2 regions of the Bacillus sp. C1 genome follow, and region 1 is predicted to be linked to the other one. Evidence: riboswitches for the same ligand, from Rfam matches in the RefSeq annotation. Region 1 holds a riboswitch; the other holds the start of a gene.

Region 1 (11,560 bases):
CTATTTGTAGATGGTGGTCTCTTTGTGAAATTGGATTGAGAGACAAAAAGATAAGATTGGGGAAAGAAGAAATCCATGTTGATTTGTTAGCGTATAAATTGCAGTTATGAAAACAAAAGAAGGTTTTAATTTATTTCTAAAATCCACACTTACATTAGTAATAGCTAGTGTAAGGAATAAAAATTAAAAAGAGAGGTGTAGAAAATTTGAAACTATATACGAAAACAGGAGATAAAGGGCAAACGAGTGTTATTGGTGGACGAGTTGCTAAAGACGATATCCGTGTAGAAGCATATGGAACCATTGATGAGGCGAACTCTTATATTGGATATGCGATGACTATGATTCAAGAAGAACAATTTCAAGATATACATGGTGAGCTTGAAAAGATTCAGCATGAGTTGTTTGATTGTGGTGGGGATTTAGCAATTATGCAACAAAAAATGCGGTATACAGTAAAGGACGAAATGGTTATATATTTAGAAAAACAGATCGATCGTTACATAGAAGAAGCTCCGCCGTTAGAGCGTTTTATTTTACCTGGTGGGAGCTCAGCGTCTGCGATGATTCATGTTGCTCGTACGGTGACGAGAAGAGCTGAGCGGCAGATTGTATCCTTAAGAAGGAAAGAAGAAATAAACGACGTGGTATTACGATATGTGAATCGATTATCTGATTATTTATTTGCAATTGCTAGAGTGATAAATGCTCGTCTTCATGTGAACGATGTCGAATATAAACGAAGTGCAATTGTTTTTCGAAAAAAGGAAGAGAAGGAAGTGGAGTAATTCACTTCTTTTTTGTATACTTTTTTCCGTAATATACCACAATAGAGAAAGCGTGACGGTTATCAAAAAATGGAGGATGTATATGAAAGGCTTAAAAATCGGGGTGCTTGTCTTTGGATTGTTGTTTAGTTCTCAAATATATGCTTATGCTGAAGACGGGAGATGGACGTGGCCTGTAGATGGAAGAATTAGTGACTATTTTGGAACGAGAAATGGAAAACACTATGGTATTGATATAGCTGCTTCAGTTGGAACGCCGGTTGCGGCAATTCGAAAGGGAATGGTAACAAAATCCTATTTTTCAAATAGTTATGGACATGTAGTGTTTATTAAACATGGAGAATATGAGGCTGTTTACGCTCATTTAAATAAGAGATATGTATTTCAAGGAGACCGAATTGAAAGCGGCGAGATAATTGGTGAAGTAGGAAACACGGGTGAATCACGAGGTGCACATCTGCACTTGGAAGTCCATAAAGGCGCCTGGACATTTGGAAAAAGAAATGCAATGAATCCGTTGCTTGTCTTAAATGAAGAAAGAGATCAAGTGGCCTCGGTATCAATATATATTGTACAAAAAGGGGATACACTGGTTAGTATTGCCCGGAAGTTTGGTATAACTGTTCAGGATATAAAAATGAAAAATACATTACAACAAAATCAAATTTATCCAAATCAAAAGTTATACATAAATTAAAAAAGGGCTAGTATCACTAGCCTTTTTTACCAAAAAATAAAGACGCATATAAACCCAGAAATCGCTAAATAGCTATAATAATAAAAGACCTTTGCTCTCGTCTTTTCCCTCGTTCGAAATAATACAATGGTTGGCTCGATTAGTCCAATTGTAAAGCAAAGTAGACCAAGAAGCATGCAACCGATTGAAAAAGAATACAAGGCAACTTGTATTTGTTGGAATGGAATCATCCATTTTAATAAAAATGCAATAAGTGCAGTATAACATATGCTGCCAATATATTTGTTTAAAGTTGTATTAGAACGAAAACCAGGAAGCTTTTTCAAAAAGGATCGGGAAACAACTTCTGTTTGTAAAGAAGTATGTTCTTCAATTATTTTTTGGGCTTCTTTCCCTTTATGAAAGAGAGAGAGAATCCAATTCCGTTTTCCTTGGAAAACAAATTGTGATGTTGTTAAATAGTGATCAACTTTCACTCTGTCCCAACTTTTCCAAGGATGACGTTCGCATAGCTTTAGTTTACTTTCTGTTGTTTTATCATACTGATAAATACTAATTCCTTCTTTGTCAAAAGTAGCATAGTATGTTTCTCTAGAAAATGCGCCTAAATCAATTGGACAGTAGAAAAGTAATTCCTTTTTTAAATAAAAGTATTCTTTTCTTAAGTTTTTTTTCATCGTTTCTTGAATCGATTGTCTTTTTTCCTTCTTCATGACATTTCCTCCGTATTAAGAAAATGCTCTTATCTTAACAATTCAATATCTTATCACTTTTCTGTATGGATGACTAGGGAATTACATAGGAAAAATCCAGATTGTAAAAAATATGGATTATATGGTCAAATAATTCGCTGGTAGTAAGCTTAAAATATTGTAAGATTTGTTTTAAACGTATAGATTCCTACCGAAATACCACTTACTATTCATAAGTTATAAACATTTTTATTCACAACTGAATGAGGATGTTGTATAATGGTGAGGAAAATAGAATATCGGTCTATCTTCGGGGCAGGGTGAAAATCCCGACCGGCGGTGATGAACAGAAGTTTTTCGTTCTAAGCCCGCGAGCCGTTAAGGCAGGATTTGGTGAGATTCCAAAGCCGACAGTACAGTCTGGATGGGAGAAGATGGAGGTTCAAGCGTTCAAAAAAGATAGTTCTTTGAACGTCTGTTTGATGTGCCTAAAAATTCTCCCTTTGTGTAAATCGCAAAGGGTTTTTTCATATTATGAAAAATGGGCATAGCAGAACCTTTCCACTTTCCATGAGATGATCGATGGAAAAGGAGAGAGAAAGATGAAACAAAAAAACAGTGTAGTACAAATGGTGAGTGTAGCGATGCTTAGTAGTATTGCGTATTTGCTTATGATGTTGGATTTTCCGTTTCCAGGACTTCCGCCGTTTTTAAAAATCGACTTTAGTGATGTGCCAGCTTTAATCGCAGCAATTCTTTTTAGTCCGATTGCAGGAGTAGTGGTAGAAGGGATAAAAAATATCCTTCACTATGGAATTCAAGGTAGTTTAACAGGGGTCCCAATTGGAGAGGTAGCTAATTTTGTAGCGGGATGTTTATTTATTGGTCCAGCAGCATTTTTATTTCGTAAGCATCGCACAGTGAAAAGTTTAACAACGGGGTTAATGTTAGGAACGGTTATGATGTCTATCATTATGGGTGTGTTAAATTATTTCATTATTTTACCAGCGTACACTTGGTTTTTAGATCAGCCTGCTATGTCTAGTAGTAGTATGCGACAAACGGTTGTAGCGGCGATTCTGCCATTTAATTTAATTAAAGGAATTGTTGTAACAATTGTATTTGTAGCGTTGTTTTCACGTTTAAAGGTATGGTTATTTGCAAAAATGAAAAATGCGTAGAAATTTTGGTCGTCAGCTAGGAGCATCCTGCTGACGACGGTTTAAATGGTTAGTTAGATGAATAAACAAAAAATCCCCCTCATAAAAATGAGGGGGATTTTTTGAAGTTAATAAAAAGACTATTCGAATTTTAAAGCGTCACCATCGAATGTTTCGTCAGCAACTTTAATTGAGTCAGTTGGACAACCTTCAAATGCATCCATCATGTCATCGATTAATACATCTGGAATTTCAACGATACCTTGGTTATCATCTAATGTTACAAATGCAATTCCTTCATCATCGTAGTCATAAATATCTGGTGCAGCAGCTCCGCATGCTCCACATGCGATGCAAGTGTCTTTATCAACAATTGTATATTTTGCCATATCTTTTCCCTCCTGATAATACGTATGTGAAAATAGTCGTTATAAAAATTATAACCTTATTGTAAAACGGTTTTTCAAACTTTTCAACATAAAATTATAATGATAATGCTTATCAATTAGAGTGTCAACTTATTTTTAAGTTATTTCACAAGATTTTCAAAATGCCTAAATGCTGTACAGTTTGATACAATAGACAATATAGAATAGAAATTTTATCAGTTAGGGCTTTTCATCCCCGTTGATAGTAAGTATTGGTTAATTGAGCTATTACTATTAGTGAATAGCGTTATACATGTAAGGGAAAGGTGGAGGCTGTGATGCAATTACAATATACGTTATTGTATTGTATAAAACAATTAGATGGTGAACGAACTGTTTCTTCCATTTATCACCTTTTAAAAGGAAAACGTTCTTCACAAACGTTACAAGACGGAAATATATTTCACATTTCTTTTTTATTTGGAATATATAAGTCATTACAACGTGTAGATTATGATCAGGAAATTGAAGATATATTACATAAAGGCTGGGTTCAAAGTGTAAACGAAAATACGTACATGTTAACGTATGCTGGAAAAGAACAAGTAAAAAACTTGGAGAAAACATTTTATTTTCCACAGTATTTACACGGTTTACACTATGGAGATGTTGGTGAACTCTTTTGGAAACGACTTTCATTAATTGTTCAAACTGTGTCAAACTTGCAACATAAAAATAGCAAATTCCTTCCGATTCAACAAGATCCAGAAATCATGATGTGGGTCAAGCGATTTCTCATCGGAATACCGTATGCAAGAGGCAAACTTTCAGAAAGCTTATGGAAAGAGGTACATATGTTACTGCAGGATACCTTGCCGGTAGAAGCAATGATTTTTACATATCGACTAACAGGGTATGAACGGATTGGATACACATTAAAACAGCTTGCAGAAATTACAAATCAAGATGTATTTCGCGTATACTTGTTATTTTGGGGTACCATTCATTTCATCATTCAATCTGTTCGAGAGAATGAAAAAGATTTTCCGTTATTAACAAAGATTATTTCTTATCCAAATGAAAGGGCGGATTTGTTTAGTTTATCTACTCAGAAAACATATCAGCTTTGGAGACAAGGGCGTTCTTTAGAGGAAATTGCAACAATTAGAAATTTAAAAGTTGCAACAATCGAAGACCATTTTGTAGAAATCGCATTAAGAGAAAGAGATTTTTCTATTGAAATGTTTATGAAAAAAAATAAAATCAAGCAGGTGCAGCGCATTATTGAGACATTACAAACACGTAAGTTACGTGTATTAAAGCAAGCTGTAGGAGAAGGGGTTTCTTATTTTGAAATCCGCCTTGTATTAGCGCAAATGGAGGTTGTAAATGAGTCTTGAGGCTGATTTGTATAAGTGGTTCGGTTATAACGAATTTCGGCAAGGGCAGAAAGAAGTTATTGTAGATTTATTACAAGGAAAAGATGTTGTAGCGATGCTTCCCACTGGAAGAGGAAAATCCATGTGTTATCAGCTACCTGGTTTGATGCAAACTGGAACAGTACTTATTGTTTCGCCGTTATTATCTTTAATGGAAGACCAAGTAGCTCAGCTTAAATATATAGTGAAGGACCGTGTAATTGCGTTTAATAGTTTTCGGACAGTAATTGAAAAAAAGAAAGCAATAAGGAAATTATCTTCTTATAAATTTGTCTTTGTCTCACCTGAAATGCTGCAATCTGAAGTAATAATAAGAGAACTAAAGAGGATTCATATTTCGTTATTTGTTGTAGATGAAGCGCATTGTATTTCACAATGGGGCTATGATTTTCGGCCGGACTATAAAAAATTAGATCAAGTTATTGCGGATATTGGGCATCCTCCGGTATTAGCATTAACAGCTACTGCAACAAAAGAAGTGTTACAAGATATTGCGAAAAGTTTGAAACTTACAAATGTAGCAGAGCATTTGTATTCGATTGATCGTCCGAATATTGCAATGGAAGTGCAATTTGTACAAACAATAGAAGAAAAAAAGGAAGCACTTCTCACGCAAGTTATGTATTTACAAGGACCAGGAATCATTTATTGCTCTAGCAGGGCCTGGACGGAGCGTCTGACAGAATATTTAAGAGGTAAAGGTATAACAGATGTTGCATTTTATCATGGCGGAATGGAACATGAAGAGAGGATGTTAATTCAACAGCAATTTATGAATGATCAATTACAACTTGTTATATGTACAAGTGCATTTGGCATGGGGGTAAACAAACCGAATACAAGATATATTATTCATTTTCATTATCCAGCGAATATTGCTTCTTATTTGCAAGAGATTGGTAGGGCGGGAAGAGATGGAGATGAAAGTATTGCAATTTTACTTTGTAGCCCGTTGGATCACGATCTACCAGTTTCTATTATTGAGGATGAATTACCAAATGAACAACAGATTCAATTTTTGTTTTCTTTACTAAAAGAAAAGGTGTTTCAAACACAAGTATTACCAATAGAAGATGTGAAAGAAATTTGTTATAATGCGGCAAGGTTTAGTGAACAACATTGGCGTTTTGTCCGCTATCATTTAGAAAAGATGAAAATCATACAACAAAATGAGCTCATCATGGAATCCTTGTCAGATGAGATAGTGAAAAAATTAATGTTAGAAGTGAACGAGCGTCTTCGAAATAAGTATAGTCAATTAGAAAATATGAAATCGTGGCTGCAATTTAAAGGATGTAGACGAGAAAAAATGTTACAGCAATTTGGTTATCAGAAGGAAAGTGAGATGGAAAATTGCTGTGACTATTGTGGTATTTCAAAAGAAGATTACAAAAAAAGACAAGCAAGACAATCAATTTTCGACTATAATTGGGAAACAGAGTTACAATTGCTCTTTGGTATGAGAGAACGGAGGAATGATGAATATTCAAAGGCGTAATATGGAAGACATAGGTCCGAAAGAAATACGGCTTAATCTCTACATAACACAGTTAATAATTATAGGTATTGGTTGCATCTTAGCCTATATGTTATTTCCAAATAGGAATGAATTTTATGATTTATGGAAATGGGAACCCGTTTCTATATTTATAATAGGCGGCATGGTCGCGAGTGGTGTTGTTGTATTTGATTATATCGCAATGCAAGTGTTTCCAGAGTCGTGGTTTGATGATGGTGGAATTAATGAGCGAATGTTCCAAGGGATTTCAGTACTCCAATTATGCGTTATTACGCTTGTTATTGGATTTGCCGAAGAGTTTTTATTCCGGGGGGTATTACAGACTCATTTTGGACTTATCATTGCAAGTTTGATTTTTGCTGTTTTACATATTCGATACGTGATGAAGCCATTTTTATTTTGTTTTGTATGTATGATTAGTTTTGTATTTGGTTATGTGTTTCAATGGACAGGAAATTTATTTATAACAATCTTTGCACATTTTCTTGTTGATTTTATAATGGGGCTTCAATTGAGAAAATAAATGGAAGGTGGTGGTGAACAACATGAGAAAGCAAATTCCCGATTTTGAAGAAGACTTTGAAGAAGAGTTGGAAGAAGAACAAACAGAAGAAGGTTTACCGCCGCGAAGTGAGATTCATAAAGATAAAGAAAAGAAAAAATCTAAATTTAAGATTAATCACTTTTTTGTTCGAGTTTTAACTTTTTTGTTTATTTTGTTGCCACTTAGTATTCTATGGTATACGGATAAGTATATTGAAGTGAAAAGCGTAAAAGAGAAGGATGCCCCTGGAAAAAATGCGTTTGAAGTGATTTTTTTCGATTCCAATAAACAGGGAGAAGGAGAAAAGAAGGGGAAATTTGAAACGCATATTGTCAAGGAAGGTGAGACGTTCGAAAGTATTGGGAAACAGTATTTTCCCGATGAAGATGGGGCTACAATTATTAAAAATTATAATAATTTACAAGATAATCAGTTAGAAGTGGGAAAGGAATTGAAAATTCCTATTACAGGAAAAAACGGGAAAGAATAGAGATGAAATAGTTTGGATTTGGCTATTTGTAAGTAATAAGTTCTTTGCTTCAAAATGTATTAGAATGAAAATATAACTTTTCATAAAAGATTGATTGGTGAGATCTAGTAATCGGTGGAGCTACAGTTAGGGCCGCTGATTAAAATTTTACTTTATATGCGTGAACTGAAAAAATAAGTGAAGCATTCAATTTTATAGCAATATGATTTGAGGGAATTATATTATATTTTATTGAGAGGGAAGTATATGGTATGGATTTTAGGCGGTACGTTCATATGTATAGGCTTTATTTGTCTTTTTATAATGCATCGAGAAGCGTTGCGTGATACATTGCTAGAACATACTTTATCATTTGAGGATTTTCCGATAAGTTTTGGAAAGGTTAGGATTTTTTTTATTTCAGATATTCATAGAAGAGTGGTTTCTCCTTCTTTAATTGAAAAGGTAAAAGGGAAAGCTGATCTTGTTGTTATTGGTGGCGATTTAGCTGAGGAAGGTGTATCGTTATCACAAGTTGCTGCTAATGTACAAATATTAAGTGAAATTGGTCCTACATATTTCGTATGGGGAAATAATGATTATGAAATTGACTATCATGAATTAGATGCGTTATTACTAGAACATGATGTGAAAATCCTAGATAATACAAGGGTGCTGTTTGAATCGGAGTGTGGTGACAAGCTTTGTTTATTAGGGGTGGATGATGTTGGATTAGAGCGAGATCGCTTAGACTTGGCGTTAGCAGATTGTCAAGAAAATGGCTTTCGAATTCTTATTAGTCACAATCCGGATATTGTAAACAAAATGTCTGGGCAAGAACAAATTCCACTCGTATTAAGTGGTCATACGCATGGAGGACAAATTCGTTTATTTCATTCTAAACGATATTTAAAAGGCGGTGTGTATAAGTATCCGAATACAACTTTGTTTGTAAGTAACGGATATGGCACGACTTTCATTCCACTGCGTTTTCGAGCACCAGCTCAAACGCACTTAATTACGTTGCAAAGTGAGAATCTTAAAAAGGTTCATGATTGAAGTGAGCAGTCAAAAAGTCCAAGCTTATGAGAGAGTAATCGATTGCAAAATCAAAATTCGTTGAGATAACGTATAGCAAGGAAGTATTTTTAGTAGACGATACCTTGTATTGTTTGTTAAAATACATGTCTGTGAATTATGAAATGAGGCATTTGTTATTTATCCCGCTACTTGCGGGCTGCCCGTAAAATCTCGATTGGTGAGGGGCTGATAATCAGTGATGGATGAAGAAAATCCTCACTGATTAAAGTTTCACTTTATATACAAAAAAATAGGATAAATGATTAAAAATGTCCGAATGGTCGTTCGAAAAGAACCATCTATTTTCTATTTCATATAATAACAATTAGATACAGCGGTTACGTAGGGAGGTTACAAGATGAGGCTGGAACGTTTGAATTATAATAAAATCAAAATTTTCCTAACGTTTGACGATCTATCTGAGAGAGGATTGACGAAGGAAGATTTATGGAAAAATGCTCCAAAAGTACAGCAGTTATTTCGTGATATGATGCAAGAAGCAAATAAAGAACTTGGATTTGAAGCGGATGGTCCAATTGCAGTCGAAGTATTTTCTTTACAGGCACAAGGAATGGTTGTGATTGTCACAAAAGAAAATCACGAAACGGATACAGAAGATGAGTTTCGTGATGATTTTATTGAGATGCAAGTAACTCTAGATGAGAGTGAGCATATATTATATGAATTTGCAACATTTGAAGATGTGATTACTTTGGCGAATCGATTGTATAATCTCGGTGTAACAGGAGGTAAACTTTACACATGGGATGGACGTTTTTATCTTTGGGTGGAAGAAGAAACACCTTTACTAAAGGCGGATATTATTGCGATTTTAGCGGAATATGGTAATTCTTCTACAGTGACGATTTATCGTGTTATGGAATATGGAAAAGAATTAATGGCTTCTGAAGCTATTCAACAAATATACAAGTATTTTATCTTGAAACAAAACCTCAGCTAATATAAATAGTTTGAGGTTTTGTTCGTATATAAATACAAATTGAAAAAATGACATAAAACCATTCTTTTTAGGCGGGAGAGAGCATCCGGCCATGCATAGAAGCGGTCAGCCCATCTTCCTGCCCCATGCCAAGTTAAAACAAAGAGAGAAAATGAGTGTGGTTCAATTTTTGTTCTTCATAACAGCGGGTTATGTGCCCTAAAATCAAGATGGATTTATATATATTGTGCTATTGGAGAGGCTAAAATATAGGATGGTATAAAAAACATTTAAATATTTAAGTATTTTACTTTTCTAAAAGTGATAAAAGGACTATAATAATAGTGAAAACGCTTGCAAAGTTGAATAATTTGTATATATTTGTTAGCGTTTTCTATTGCATTCCAAATTTAACGGTGTATACTAGGCAATGAAGGTTTACTAAACAAGTGAAATTACAGGGGGTTTACTTACTATGGTAGCCGAAAAGGGAGCTCAAACACAAACACAACAAAGGGAGCAGCACTTTGAATTGTTAAATTCAACACAAATTGTTATTAATGAAGCCTTAGAAAAGTTGGGTTATCCAAACGAGGTATATGAATTACTTAAAGAACCAATTAGAATGATGACAGTGAAAATTCCAGTTCGTATGGATGACGGGACTGTTAAAATATTTACAGGATATCGCGCGCAGCACAATGATGCTGTTGGTCCAACGAAAGGTGGAATTCGCTTCCATCCAAACGTAACAGAAAACGAAGTGAAAGCACTTTCTATTTGGATGAGTTTGAAATGTGGTATTGTTGATTTACCATATGGTGGAGGTAAAGGTGGTATCATTTGTGATCCACGAGAAATGTCTTTTCGTGAATTAGAAAGACTAAGCCGTGGATATGTACGAGCAATTAGCCAAATTGTTGGTCCAACAAAAGATATTCCTGCTCCAGATGTATTTACAAACTCGCAAATCATGGCATGGATGATGGATGAATATAGCCGCATCGATGAATTTAATTCACCTGGATTTATTACAGGTAAACCACTTGTATTAGGTGGATCTCACGGTCGCGAAACAGCGACTGCGAAAGGTGTAACAATCTGTATTCGCGAAGCTGCTAAAAAACGCGGTATCGATATTAAAGGCGCTCGCGTTGTTGTTCAAGGGTTTGGAAATGCTGGTAGTTTCTTAGCTAAATTTATGCATGATGCTGGTGCAAAAGTAATTGCGATTTCTGACGCTTACGGTGCATTGCATGATCCAAATGGACTTGATATCGATTACCTATTAGATCGCCGTGACAGCTTCGGAACAGTAACGAAATTGTTTAACAATACAATTTCAAATAAAGAGCTATTAGAGCTTGACTGTGATATTTTAGTTCCAGCTGCAATTGAGAACCAAATTACAGAAGAAAATGCTGCTAATATTAAAGCTAAAATCGTTGTAGAAGCAGCGAACGGCCCAACTACATTAGAGGCAACAAAGATTTTAACAGATCGTGGTATTTTACTTGTTCCGGATGTATTAGCAAGTGCTGGTGGTGTTACTGTATCTTACTTTGAATGGGTACAAAATAACCAAGGGTACTACTGGTCAGAAGAAGAAGTAGAACAACGTTTAGAAAAAGTAATGGTAAGATCATTTGATTCCATTTATGAAACGTCACAAGTTCGTAAAGTAAACATGCGTCTAGCAGCTTATATGGTTGGAGTACGTAAAATGGCAGAAGCTAGCCGCTTTAGAGGCTGGGTATAATAGAACAGAATGTTTAGAGAGAGCGTGGTTTCCTTTAAGGAAACCACGTTTTTTGTGGAGGAAAATAATAGGGATTATGCGAAGGGAGTTTTATCCCGATTGGTG
Region 2 (11,560 bases), on a different contig from region 1:
CATTTTCACCTTTTGCAATATAACCAAGCTGTTCGAAATACTCATCCCAAGTATCTACTCTCTCAATATTTTCTACTTCCATAATCATGTCAACGATTGGCTTTGCTGCGAGACCTGGTACTGATGTACTACCAATATGATGCACTTTAACTGGTTCTGGCATCGCTGTTTTCAGCCTTTTTTCCTCTATTTGAAACTTCTCAATCCAATGATTTTCATATGGAACTACCTCAATTTTTCTCATCCCAATCCCCTTTTCTATTACATCGTTAAAAAAATCATCAGTGCAAGTCCACTGATGATTTTTTTGTATTATTTAAAGTCTTTCCAAGTGAGACTGCTTTCACTTAATAATTCTTCAAACGATTTATTCTTTTCACGTTCCTTCTGCTCTTTCTGCTTTCGTTCTTGGTCTTCTATTTCTTTTTGCTCTACTCTTGCTTGCAATTCTTTCTTTTTACTTTTCAATTGATCCATTAATGAAGCTTGTAGTTGATCGCCAATTGTAATGGATTCCTTCTCTGTTTGATCCATTTTCGTTTGTCTTTGCTTTTGTCCTTGTTTCTTTTTTTTCATATCTTGTTCACCTTTTACTTTTTTCTCTATTATAGGGGAAATGAATCCCTCTAGACAATGAAAAAGGTCCATTCACTTTTGATTTTTCTATATGTAGATTTTGTAAAAATGTAAATAAAAAGATAAAATTCTATTAATTTTTATAATAAATAGAATTTTTGTAGTAATCTCTCTCTTAATCTATTAAAATTATGTCGTATGATGTCAGATTATAAAAAAGGGAGAGAAAATGTATGTGGAAAAAAGTCATTCCTGCAGCTCTAGCATTAAGTACCATTACTTTTTCAAGTGTATTCGCTGCTCAGCCATCTCAAGTATCAGCAGAACAAAATCGCTACATAGACGTGCAAATGCTTGGCATTAACGACTTTCACGGTCAACTAGACACTGTAAAGAAAATTAACAATAAAGAAGCAGGAGGAGCTGAGTACTTAGCGGCTTATTTACGAGATCGTGAAAAACAAAATCCGAACACATTAATGGTTCACGCTGGCGATATTGTTGGAGCAAGTCCCCCCGTTTCAGCACTATTACAAGACGAACCAACAATTGAATTTTTAAATGATTTAGGATTTGATGCTGGAACGATTGGAAACCATGAATTTGATGAAGGTATTAACGAAATGAATCGTCTTATTTACGGTGGAGATCACGAAAAAACAGGAAATTTTAAAGGGGCAAACTTTCCTTATGTCGCTGCCAATTTCTACAACAAATCAACTGGCCGTTTATTTCTACCACCATTTACTGTAAAGATGGTACAAGGCGTTCCTGTTGGCTTTATCGGAGTTGTAACAACAGATACACCTAATGTTGTTATGCCTACTATGTTACAAAATGTACAAATTACAGATGAAGTAGAAGCAATTAATAAAGCCACGCAACAACTGAAAAGACTAGGAGTCAAATCAATTGTTGTTCTAGCTCACGTTGGAGGTACAACTGATGATACTGGTGTAACGAATGGTGATCTCGTTCGTCTAGCCAATGAAACTGATTCAGAAGTCGATGTGATTTTCGGTGGTCATAGCCATACGTTTGTAAATGGAACCGTAAACGATAAACTCATCGTACAAGCAAACTCTTATGGAATGGCTTTTGCTGATGTGGATATGAAGATTGACCGTAAAACAAAAGACATTGTCTCAAAAAAAGCCGAAGTTGTGACAACCTATCATGAAGGAATACAGCCTGATCAACAAGTGAAAAAGAAAATGGAGCAATACCAAGAAAAAATTGCGCCTCTTGTAAATCAGGTTGTTGGAAAATCTACCGCTCCAATAGATCGTAAACAAAATGCCGCTGGTGAATCAACTCTCGGAAATTTAGTGGCAGACGCTCAGCGTGCAACCATGAATACTCAAATTGCTCTTATGAATCCTGGTGGTATTCGTAATGATTTAGATGCTGGCGATATTACATGGGGCGAATTATATGGAATTCAGCCATTTGGAAATCAACTCATAAAAGTCAATTTGACTGGCCAAGACATCCGAGATATTTTAAATCAACAGTGGCAAAAAGATAAAACAAGAATGCTTCAAATTTCAGGTATTCAGTATACTTGGGATGCAAATAAACTAGATGGTGAAAAAGTTACCAATATCCATTTAACAAACGGTGAAGAGTTAGTAGCCTCAAAAACTTACAGCGTCGTTGCGAATGCCTTTTTAGCTTCAGGAGGCGATGGATTTACATCCTTTACAAATGGGCAAAATGCTGAAACAGGACCAAATGATTTTGAGGCATTAGTGGATTATGTAAAACAAGTAAAAGAACCAATCCAACCAGTTATTGATGGCAGGATTCAAAAGCTGAACTAATTTTTCTATCCAACATACGTTAACATCAAAAGAGCTCTACTATATTTTCACTTGAAACCGCCGTATTTTAAATAAATGCGGCGGTTTTTCATACATTACCTAAACTCTATTCTAAAGGATATGCACCTAGTACCTCCCTTTTTCGTAGGATACATAAGAATAAAGTAGGAGGTAACCTCATGTATTCCTATTCAAATCATTATGACTTCCTATACAGACAAAACGAAAAATTAATTGTTGACATCGAAAAAGCCATCAATGGAGAGTACAGCGCAATAAATTGTTATGCCAAATTAGCTAATTTAGCTCCAACAGCTCAGGAACGAAAGCAAATTCTTGAAATTCGCCAAGATGAAATAAAACACTTCCAACAATTTGTACACATTTACACCAACTTAACAGGTAAGCAACCTCAACCAAAAATCATTGAAGAATGTCCAAATTTTTATGAAGAGGGATTAGAATTCGCTCTACAAGACGAGCAGAAAACCGTTGACTTTTACTTAGAAATTGCAGATGATACTACAAATCAATACATTAAAGAAGCATTTCGTAGAGCGGCGGCAGATGAACAAAATCACGCCGTTTGGTTCTTGTATTATTTTTTGAAAGCTAAAAAATAATCCTTGTTCTATACAACATAAACACCTACTTCATAGGAATTTTCTTTTCCCACCTAACTTGAGAACCGTAATTCATAACAACTATTTAACAGAAAGGATACATGCTCTTACATAGAACATAGTATCCTTCCTTTCATTTCTCTTTGGATAATTCATCAACCTCTTCATACTTGCATAAAAATTCCATCAACGCTTCCTCGACAATTTTAGATTTATGAACTCCTGTTCCATCAGCTACAACGTCTAATTTCCTTAAAATGTCCGTACAAATAGAAAAAGTACGTTTTTTTTTCTCACTACTTTTGATTATTTTTGTAAGAACGGGCTCCTCACGTTTTCGCAATAATTCATAAATTTTTTGTAGTTGTTCATAAATTAAAAGTTGGTAATCTTTTTTAGCATATTGAAGTGCAGCTGCTTCTTGAAGGTGTAAGTGCCGGGGCTCTTCTCCTTCTCCAATGAATATTCGTTTTTTCTGTTCGCCATCATATTCATATCCAAGCCCCCTTAACTTTTTCGACAATGCATACGGGCTCATGTTGAGGCGTTTGGCTATAATAGCAAGTGGTTCCCGTTTGTTTAAACAATCTATAATTTCTCCAATCGTCACGTCACGTCCCCCTCTCCCCTGAGCTCTCATAGTTGAAATACAGCCTACATGTTATGATACAATAACTTTTTAACAGTATATGCAAGATCGTACACCCGTGCGATACATCCCCTTAGAGAACAGGAGGTTTTTATATGCTTTTTCGTAGCCAAACTCCAAAGTTTTACAACGAATTAAAGAATCCAATTCCAAATAGCGTCGCTACGATCGAAAGCGTTATGATTAACAATCGGAAACAAACTCTTCTTATTCGTGGCCAAAACATACATCAGCCTATTTTATTATCCTGTCACGGCGGCCCTGGTATGGCACAAATTGGATTCATCCGTCATTTTCAAAAAGACTTAGAAAAACATTTTATCGTTGTGAATTGGGATCAACGTGGAGCAGGCAAATCCTTTTCTTGGCGGGATATAAAAACAAAATTTACAATTAAAAAATTTGTATCAGATGCACTTGAAGTAATCAAATATCTTCTTTCTCGCTTCAAAAAACGAAAACTATTTCTCGTGGGACATTCTTGGGGCAGTATTATCGGTTTACAAATTGCAAATCAATATCCTGACTACATCGAGGCTTATATTGGCATTGGGCAGGTTGTACATATGAAACAAAACGAAGAATTACTCTATCAACACTTACTTCATTCCGCAAAACAACATGGGCATGAGCGGGCATTAACTTCTCTAACAAAACTAGGGAAACCTCCTTTTCTAGACATGCGACGTCTTATGATTCAAAGAAAGTGGCTTGGTACATTTGGAGGAGCAGTTCAAAATGGAACCTCGTTTTCTTTCATCCGAAAAGGATTATTTTCTTCAGAATATACGTGGCTAGACTGGATGAAATTTTTCGCAGGAAACGTGAAATCTGGGACGTTGTGGGAAGAGATGCTTAAAGTAGATTTCTTTTCCTCCATCTCAAAACTTTCCGTACCGATTTATTTTTGTTCAGGTCGTTTCGACTACCAAACACCTTATGCACTCGTTCAACAATACTGCGATACAATTCAAGCACCCATCAAAAAAATGATTTGGTTTCCAAACTCCGCTCATTCGCCAAATTTAGAAGAACCTGAACTATTTGCAAAGTCTTTATGCTCTATTAAACAAGAACTAGCTTTTCCACACTATATAAATACAAATGAAAAAATGACATAAACCATCCTTTTTAGGTGGGAGAGAGCATCCGGCCATGCATAGAAGCGGTCAGCCCCTCTTCCTACCCCATGCCAAGTGAAAACAAAGAGAGAAAATGAGTGTAGTTCACTTTTTACTCTTCCTAGCAGCGGGTTATGTGTCGAAAAATCAAAATGGATTTATATAGTCACTACATTACTACTATATTTCGTTACTTATATTCGGTGTTAGTGCTGCCATCACATTATAAAAAAGGTGCGACTTATCTGCACCTTTTACTTTGTCGATTCACGTTCAATTAATACAAACTCTTCTTGCTGTACTTCCTCAAGTTGTACTTGTCCCTTTTTTATTTTCCTTACTAAGCTTTGTACTGCTACAGCTCCTTGTTGTTCAAAAGACCTTCCAATCGTTGTCAAAGTTGGCGTAATCCATTCACCTTGTAAACTTCCTTCAAACCCAATGACTTGCAAATGAGTAGGTATACGAATTCCAAGCGTGTTCGCCGCTCGAATGGTAGCAATTGCAATCGCATCACTAGCAGCTACTATACCGTCTATATATGGGTGTTTTTGTAATAATTCAATAATTCGTTTTCCCTCTGCCCCTCCTCTTATTTTTTCTTCTCGATAAGCAATTCCTTCTTCCCAAACAGCATCCAAAAAACCAGCGGTATGTTCCTCTATTGCTGCATCTTCTAACTCATTACCAATATAAGCAAGAAAATAGCAGCCTTTTTCCTTTAACAAACTAACTGCTTTTCTACCACTTTCATAATATGTACAAATAGATGGATTTAATGTTCCTTCCCCAAGTACAACAAATGGAAGAGAAAGTTGCTTTACACACTCACATACATCTTTCATCACAATAACACCGGCAATATGATTTTGTACTACATCTATATACTCTTTTTTATTTTCCATATTACAAATAACAATTTGATATCCCTCTTTATAGGCGGCCTCTTCTACTGAACGAAGCAATGTTATATAGGATGGATTTTGTAAGTTTGACACTACTATAGCTATCATTGTCGAAGCTTTTTTAAATAATGCCTTTGCTACAGCATTCGGTTGATACTTTAGCTCTTCAATTGCTTGTTTTACTTGTTTAACTGTATCCTCATGGACATACCCTTTTTCATTAATCACTCGTGAAACGGTTGCGACTGAAACACCGGCCAATTTTGCAACATCACGTATGGTTGCCACATCGTCACCCCTTAATATGGTAATAGCTTACAATTTAAACCTAAAACAAAGTAAGACATTCGTCAAGGGTATTGTTTTATATTTCTGAAAATTGTTACATAATATTTTTCTTACTTCTTCATCTTCCTCTCATCTATACATTATTTTTATACATCCATTTTTTCTAGTTGAATTTCATGTAAAATCGCGATGTTATCATACCCAACAAGCGGAATTTCCCGCTTTATCTTTCTCGCCTCCTTGACCGCATCTATATATAAGTTAGTCATTATAAAACCACGTTTCTGATAGAAACGAAGTGCATTCGTATTATCATTTGTTGTAATAAGCCATACCTTTTTACAACATTGTTTTTTTGCACTATCAATTACATACTCTACAAGTTTCGTTCCAATCCCTTTTCTCTCCTTATAGCTATCCAATGAAACAATCTCACAATCATTTCCCTTTATCTCATACGTGATAATTCCTATTATTCTGTCATCTTCAAGCGCAACAAAACCAGGTAATTGATCTAACTGATGTGCCTTTCCACGTGAAACCATTAGTAGGCTTCCCCAATTCTCACGCATAAATAGCCCAATTTTCTCTCTCATTTCCACTTTGATTTTTTGTATTTGAACCATGCCCCACTTTCTCCCCTTTTCACATCATTATGATACAATATGATTGTATCATATGCAGAGATGTTTGGAGGATGAGGTAAAGTATGAAACGTTTTCTTACAGCATTGTTAACCGTACTAGGGACATTAATTGGTATCGGTATTTTCTTTACCAATAAAGTCATGTACTTAAAGAAAAAAACAGAAGAAGAAATTTTAGAGAGAGAAACGAAAAAACATTTTCGCGTAGAAGATTTTAACGCTATTCCAAAAGAAGAGATTCGTATTCCTTCGCAATTTAAATATGACATTCACGGCTATTACATTTCTGCTGGAAATTCGAATAAGTTTATGATTTTTTGTCATGGTGTAACTGTAAATAAAATAAACTCTGTTAAATATGCCAATTTATTTTTAAATAGAGGATATAATGTATTCATTTATGATCACCGCCGCCATGGTAAAACAGGTGGTAAAACAACAAGTTATGGCTATTACGAAAAACATGATTTAAAGACGGTCGTCGATTGGCTAAAAGAGCGTTTTGGAACAAATATTATACTTGGTATCCATGGAGAATCGATGGGAGCTGCAACACTCCTTCAATATGCGGGAATGGTGGAAGATGGCGCTGATTTTTATATTGCAGATTGTCCATTCTCAGACTTTTATGGTCAGTTACAACATCGCTTAAAAGTCGAGTTCCATTTACCGAAATGGCCACTACTACCATTAGCAAACGCCTTTTTAAAAATTAGAGACGGTTATACAATACAAGAAGTTTCTCCGATTGATTGTATTAAAAACATAAATAATCCAGTTCTTTTTATTCACAGTAAGGAAGATGACTACATTTTATGCGATATGACAAAAGCACTGTATGAAGCAAAAGAAAATAATAAACAGCTCTTTATTGCAGAACACGGTACACACGCTTGTTCTTATAATGAAAACAAGCAAGAATATGAAGATGCCGTAGATCGATTTTTAAAAACATATGTGAACGAAACAAAAAACAGGCTTGCATAAGCCTGTTTTTTCATATTATTGTGCTAACACATCTGTAACTTGTTCCATATTTTCAGAAATCCATTTTACTGCTTCATCAAGCGTTTGAAATTCTGTTGTTTGAAATGTTACTTCATCTTGCAAAAGCCACACATCTTTTGGCTCCTGCCCTACACCTGCAATCGACCAATGCAGTAAACTATAGGGATGATTATCATTTAAAAACGATACCCATGTGCGCTCACTTGCAATATTTTGCAATGTACGTAATTGTTTATTCATGTTTCGTCACCTTACTATGTATCAATTATAAACGTTATTATAACACTCTCTACCTCTATACACAAAGTACTGTTTTTGTTGTCAAGCGCGTACTGCAATTATATGATGAACATAAGCGTTTGGAAAGGAGGGATAACGTTGGCAAAAGTACAAATTAAAGTAAATGATAATGGTTCATTTCGCATTACAGGGGATGTGGAATTAATCGACGCAGAAGGGAATGTTTTCCCAGCAAAGCCGGCATTTTCTTTATGCCGCTGCGGTTTATCAAAAAATATGCCTTATTGCGATGGTTCTCATAAAGGAAAATTTGAGTCTGTCGTTCGAGCATCAAAAGAATAATAGTATAGAAGCGTGCGCGATGAGTTGCGCATGCTTCTCTATATGCCATATAACTCATTACGAAATATACCCGTTTCTTTTATTTAACATTACCTAAATCAGTTCCCTCTCTCCCCTAAAAAAGCAAGTTCCTCTCTGTTTTTCAATTTGTATTTACATCGTATAACAACATGAATCCCACCTTAATTTTCATATAATTCTTCACATTCTAATACTTTTTACTATCATTTTTTCTTTTTTGTGCTATAATGTGAGCAAACAGCATCCTTCGGGGTCGGGTGAAATTCCCAACCGGCGGTGATGAAGTGCACACTTCTAAGTCCGTGACCCGTTTTCAATCTTGGAAACGGTGGATCTAGTGAAACTCTAGGGCCGACAGTATAGTCTGGATGGGAGAAGGATATGTTTTCTAGTGCTTATATAGCGAATACACTTTTATTTTGGCGTACACATTTTTACTGATTCTTTTTGAATCGCTGTATATGTTTTCTTTCATATACTTATTTTTCTATGCTGAAATAAAAAGATACGACTAGCGTCTAAAAAATTGATAGTTTGCTAGGCTTCTTTTCCGTGCAAAAATATCAATCATCGTTAGGTTTCTTTCCTATACTCTCGTATTCGAACTATATTTCTAGAAATCACGTCTCCCAAACCCCAAGGATATTATTATCCTTGGGGTTTTTTGATTTTTCTTAGGAGAGGTGAAACGAATGACAGACCAAGAATATATGAAGATTGCCTTACAGTTAGCACAAAGTACTGCAGGGCAAACAAGTCCAAATCCAATGGTCGGTGCTGTTGTTGTAAAACATGGAAACATTATTGGAATGGGAGCGCATCTACGTGCAGGCGAAGAACACGCTGAAGTTCACGCCCTTCGTATGGCTGGTGATCAAGCAAAAGGATCCACTGTATATATAACGTTAGAGCCATGCAGTCATTTTGGCAAAACTCCACCGTGCTGCGATTTACTTGTTGCAAAAGAGGTAAAACGTGTTGTAATCGCTACGCTCGATTGCAATCCGCTCGTTTCAGGTAACGGTGCAAAACGTTTGCAAGAAGCGGGGATTCGTGTCACTACTGGTGTTCTCGAAGAAGAAGCACTCTTATTAAACCGGTACTTTTTCCACTATATGAAAACAAAACAGCCGTTTGTAACAATAAAAACAGCGATGAGTTTAGATGGAAAAATAGCAACTACTACCGGAGAAAGTAAATGGATTACTGGTGAAGTTGCTCGCAAAGACGTTCATCAATATCGGCATATGCACGATGCCATCCTTGTCGGAGTGAATACTGTTATAGCTGATAATCCATCTTTAACAACACGTCTTCCAAACGGAGGAAAACATCCAATTCGAATCATTTTAGATACACATTTACGAACGCCCCTGTCCTCTCATGTCATTACTGACGGGATCGCACCAACATGGATTATTGTTGGGAAACATGTAAATAAAGAAAAAATAGCAACGTATGAATCTCAGGCGGTATCTGTACTCCAAATGCAGACGAGCCAAATTGAAATATGCGACCTTCTCCTCCTTCTCGGTGAGAAACAAATTCTTTCACTCTTTGTTGAAGGCGGACAATCAATGCACGCCAGCTTTTTACAAACAAAGTGTTTTAATGAAATTGTAACTTATATAAGCCCTAAATTAATCGGTGGAAAAGATGCCCCAACTATGTTTGGTGGCACTGGCTTTAGTAAGCTACACGATACAATTTCTTTGCAAATTCAAGAGATGAAACAAATTGGTGATGATATAAAAATCATCGCTACAGTGCGAAATGAGGTGCCTGCATGTTTACAGGAATTGTAGAAGAGCTTGGAACTGTTTCAAATATAAAACAAAGCGGGGAAGCGATGCAGCTAACCATTACCGCAAATACAATTTTATCAGATGTACATTTAGGAGACAGTATCGCTGTAAATGGTATCTGCTTAACCGTCACTTCCTTTACAGCGTCTTCGTTTACTGTTGATGCCATGCCCGAAACAATGCGGGCGACATCACTCCGTATGCTTGGCACTCGTTCTAAAGTGAACTTAGAACGAGCAATGGCTGCAAACGGACGCTTTGGTGGACATTTCGTTACAGGGCACATTGATGGAATTGGAACCATTGTAAGTAAAAAGCAGCACTATAATGCCATATATTACAAAATTGAAATTCCAGATAATTTGCTCCGTTATTGTTTACACAAAGGGTCAGTAGCTGTTGATGGCACAAGCTTAACGATATTTGATATAGATGAATCTTCCATTACTATTTCACTCATTCCGCACACAGTAAGCGAATCTATTATTGGTGAAAAAATAGCTGGAGACATCGTGAACATTGAATGTGACATGATTGGAAAGTATATTGAGCGTTTTATTTCAAAGCCTAAAAAACAGAACAGTTCAGTTACAGAAAGCTTTTTACAAGAAAATGGATTTCTATAAGGGGGAAGCACAATGTTTCATCGTATTGAAGAGGCACTAGAAGATTTAAAACAAGGAAAAGTGGTTATTGTATGTGATGATGAAAGCCGTGAAAATGAAGGGGATTTCGTTGCTTTAGCAGAGAATATTACGCCTGAAACAATTAATTTTATGATTACCCATGGTCGTGGTCTTGTCTGTGTACCGATTACAGAGCAATATGCTGACCGATTACAGTTAGAGCCTATGGTTTCTCATAATACAGATTCTCATCATACGGCGTTTACAGTAAGTGTTGACCACGTTTCTACAACAACGGGTATTAGTGCTTACGAACGTGCAACAACTGTACGCGAGTTATTAAATCCGGCATCAAAAGGAACGGATTTTAATCGTCCAGGTCATATCTTTCCTTTAATTGCGAAGGAAGGCGGTGTCTTGCGTCGCGCTGGTCATACCGAAGCAGCTGTTGATTTAGCAAGGTTATGTGGCGCCAAACCAGCAGGGGTCATTTGTGAAATTATAAAAGAAGACGGTACGATGGCACGTGTTCCTGATTTAGTACAATCAGCAAAACAATTTGATATAAAAATGATTACGATTGAGGATTTAATTGCTTATCGCCGCCATCATGAAACGCTCGTAACAAGAGAAGTAGAAATTGCATTGCCGACAGATTTCGGTACCTTTCATGCAATCGGTTATTCCAATTCGATTGATCAAAAAGAACATATCGCTCTCGTAAAAGGAGACATTTCTACTGGTGAACCTGTTCTCGTGCGTGTCCATTCTGAATGTTTAACTGGCGATGTTTTCGGTTCATGCCGCTGTGACTGCGGCCCTCAACTTCATGCTGCTCTTGCGCAAATTGAACGTGAAGGAAAAGGGGTTCTTCTTTATATGAGGCA

The links. Region 1 has a riboswitch for FMN ahead of ACX5JI_RS13545 (ECF transporter S component). Riboswitches for the same ligand answer to the same signal wherever they lie in the genome.
Region 2: linked by a shared signal. The riboswitch ahead of ribD (bifunctional diaminohydroxyphosphoribosylaminopyrimidine deaminase/5-amino-6-(5-phosphoribosylamino)uracil reductase RibD) and the one ahead of ACX5JI_RS13545 (ECF transporter S component) in region 1 are both predicted to bind FMN.

What each region holds. Positions count from the first base shown of each region.
Region 1 covers NZ_JBTMZT010000003.1:495,498-507,057, reverse strand. The annotation lists gene ACX5JI_RS13560 (cob(I)yrinic acid a,c-diamide adenosyltransferase) at 207-788, shown strand; gene ACX5JI_RS13555 (peptidoglycan DD-metalloendopeptidase family protein) at 871-1,485, shown strand; gene ACX5JI_RS13550 (hypothetical protein) at 1,512-2,198, opposite strand; FMN riboswitch at 2,480-2,617, shown strand; gene ACX5JI_RS13545 (ECF transporter S component) at 2,780-3,358, shown strand; gene ACX5JI_RS13540 (ferredoxin) at 3,478-3,726, opposite strand; gene ACX5JI_RS13535 (YpbB family protein) at 4,044-5,105, shown strand; gene ACX5JI_RS13530 (RecQ family ATP-dependent DNA helicase) at 5,095-6,642, shown strand; gene ACX5JI_RS13525 (CPBP family intramembrane glutamic endopeptidase) at 6,623-7,186, shown strand; gene ACX5JI_RS13520 (LysM peptidoglycan-binding domain-containing protein) at 7,209-7,697, shown strand; gene ACX5JI_RS13515 (metallophosphoesterase) at 7,944-8,735, shown strand; gene ACX5JI_RS13510 (genetic competence negative regulator) at 9,115-9,717, shown strand; gene gudB (NAD-specific glutamate dehydrogenase) at 10,172-11,455, shown strand.
Region 2 covers NZ_JBTMZT010000001.1:534,687-546,246, reverse strand. The annotation lists gene ACX5JI_RS02950 (GrpB family protein) at 1-244, opposite strand, end outside; gene ACX5JI_RS02945 (YqkE family protein) at 313-576, opposite strand; gene ACX5JI_RS02940 (bifunctional metallophosphatase/5'-nucleotidase) at 810-2,399, shown strand; gene ACX5JI_RS02935 (ferritin-like domain-containing protein) at 2,579-3,022, shown strand; gene ACX5JI_RS02930 (ribbon-helix-helix domain-containing protein) at 3,156-3,632, opposite strand; gene ACX5JI_RS02925 (alpha/beta fold hydrolase) at 3,767-4,792, shown strand; gene ACX5JI_RS02920 (LacI family DNA-binding transcriptional regulator) at 5,047-5,985, opposite strand; gene ACX5JI_RS02915 (GNAT family N-acetyltransferase) at 6,132-6,611, opposite strand; gene ACX5JI_RS02910 (alpha/beta hydrolase) at 6,695-7,618, shown strand; gene ACX5JI_RS02905 (DUF2552 family protein) at 7,634-7,879, opposite strand; gene ACX5JI_RS02900 (CDGSH iron-sulfur domain-containing protein) at 7,982-8,221, shown strand; FMN riboswitch at 8,482-8,626, shown strand; gene ribD (bifunctional diaminohydroxyphosphoribosylaminopyrimidine deaminase/5-amino-6-(5-phosphoribosylamino)uracil reductase RibD) at 8,935-10,047, shown strand; gene ribE (riboflavin synthase) at 10,029-10,673, shown strand; gene ACX5JI_RS02885 (bifunctional 3,4-dihydroxy-2-butanone-4-phosphate synthase/GTP cyclohydrolase II) at 10,686-11,560, shown strand, end outside.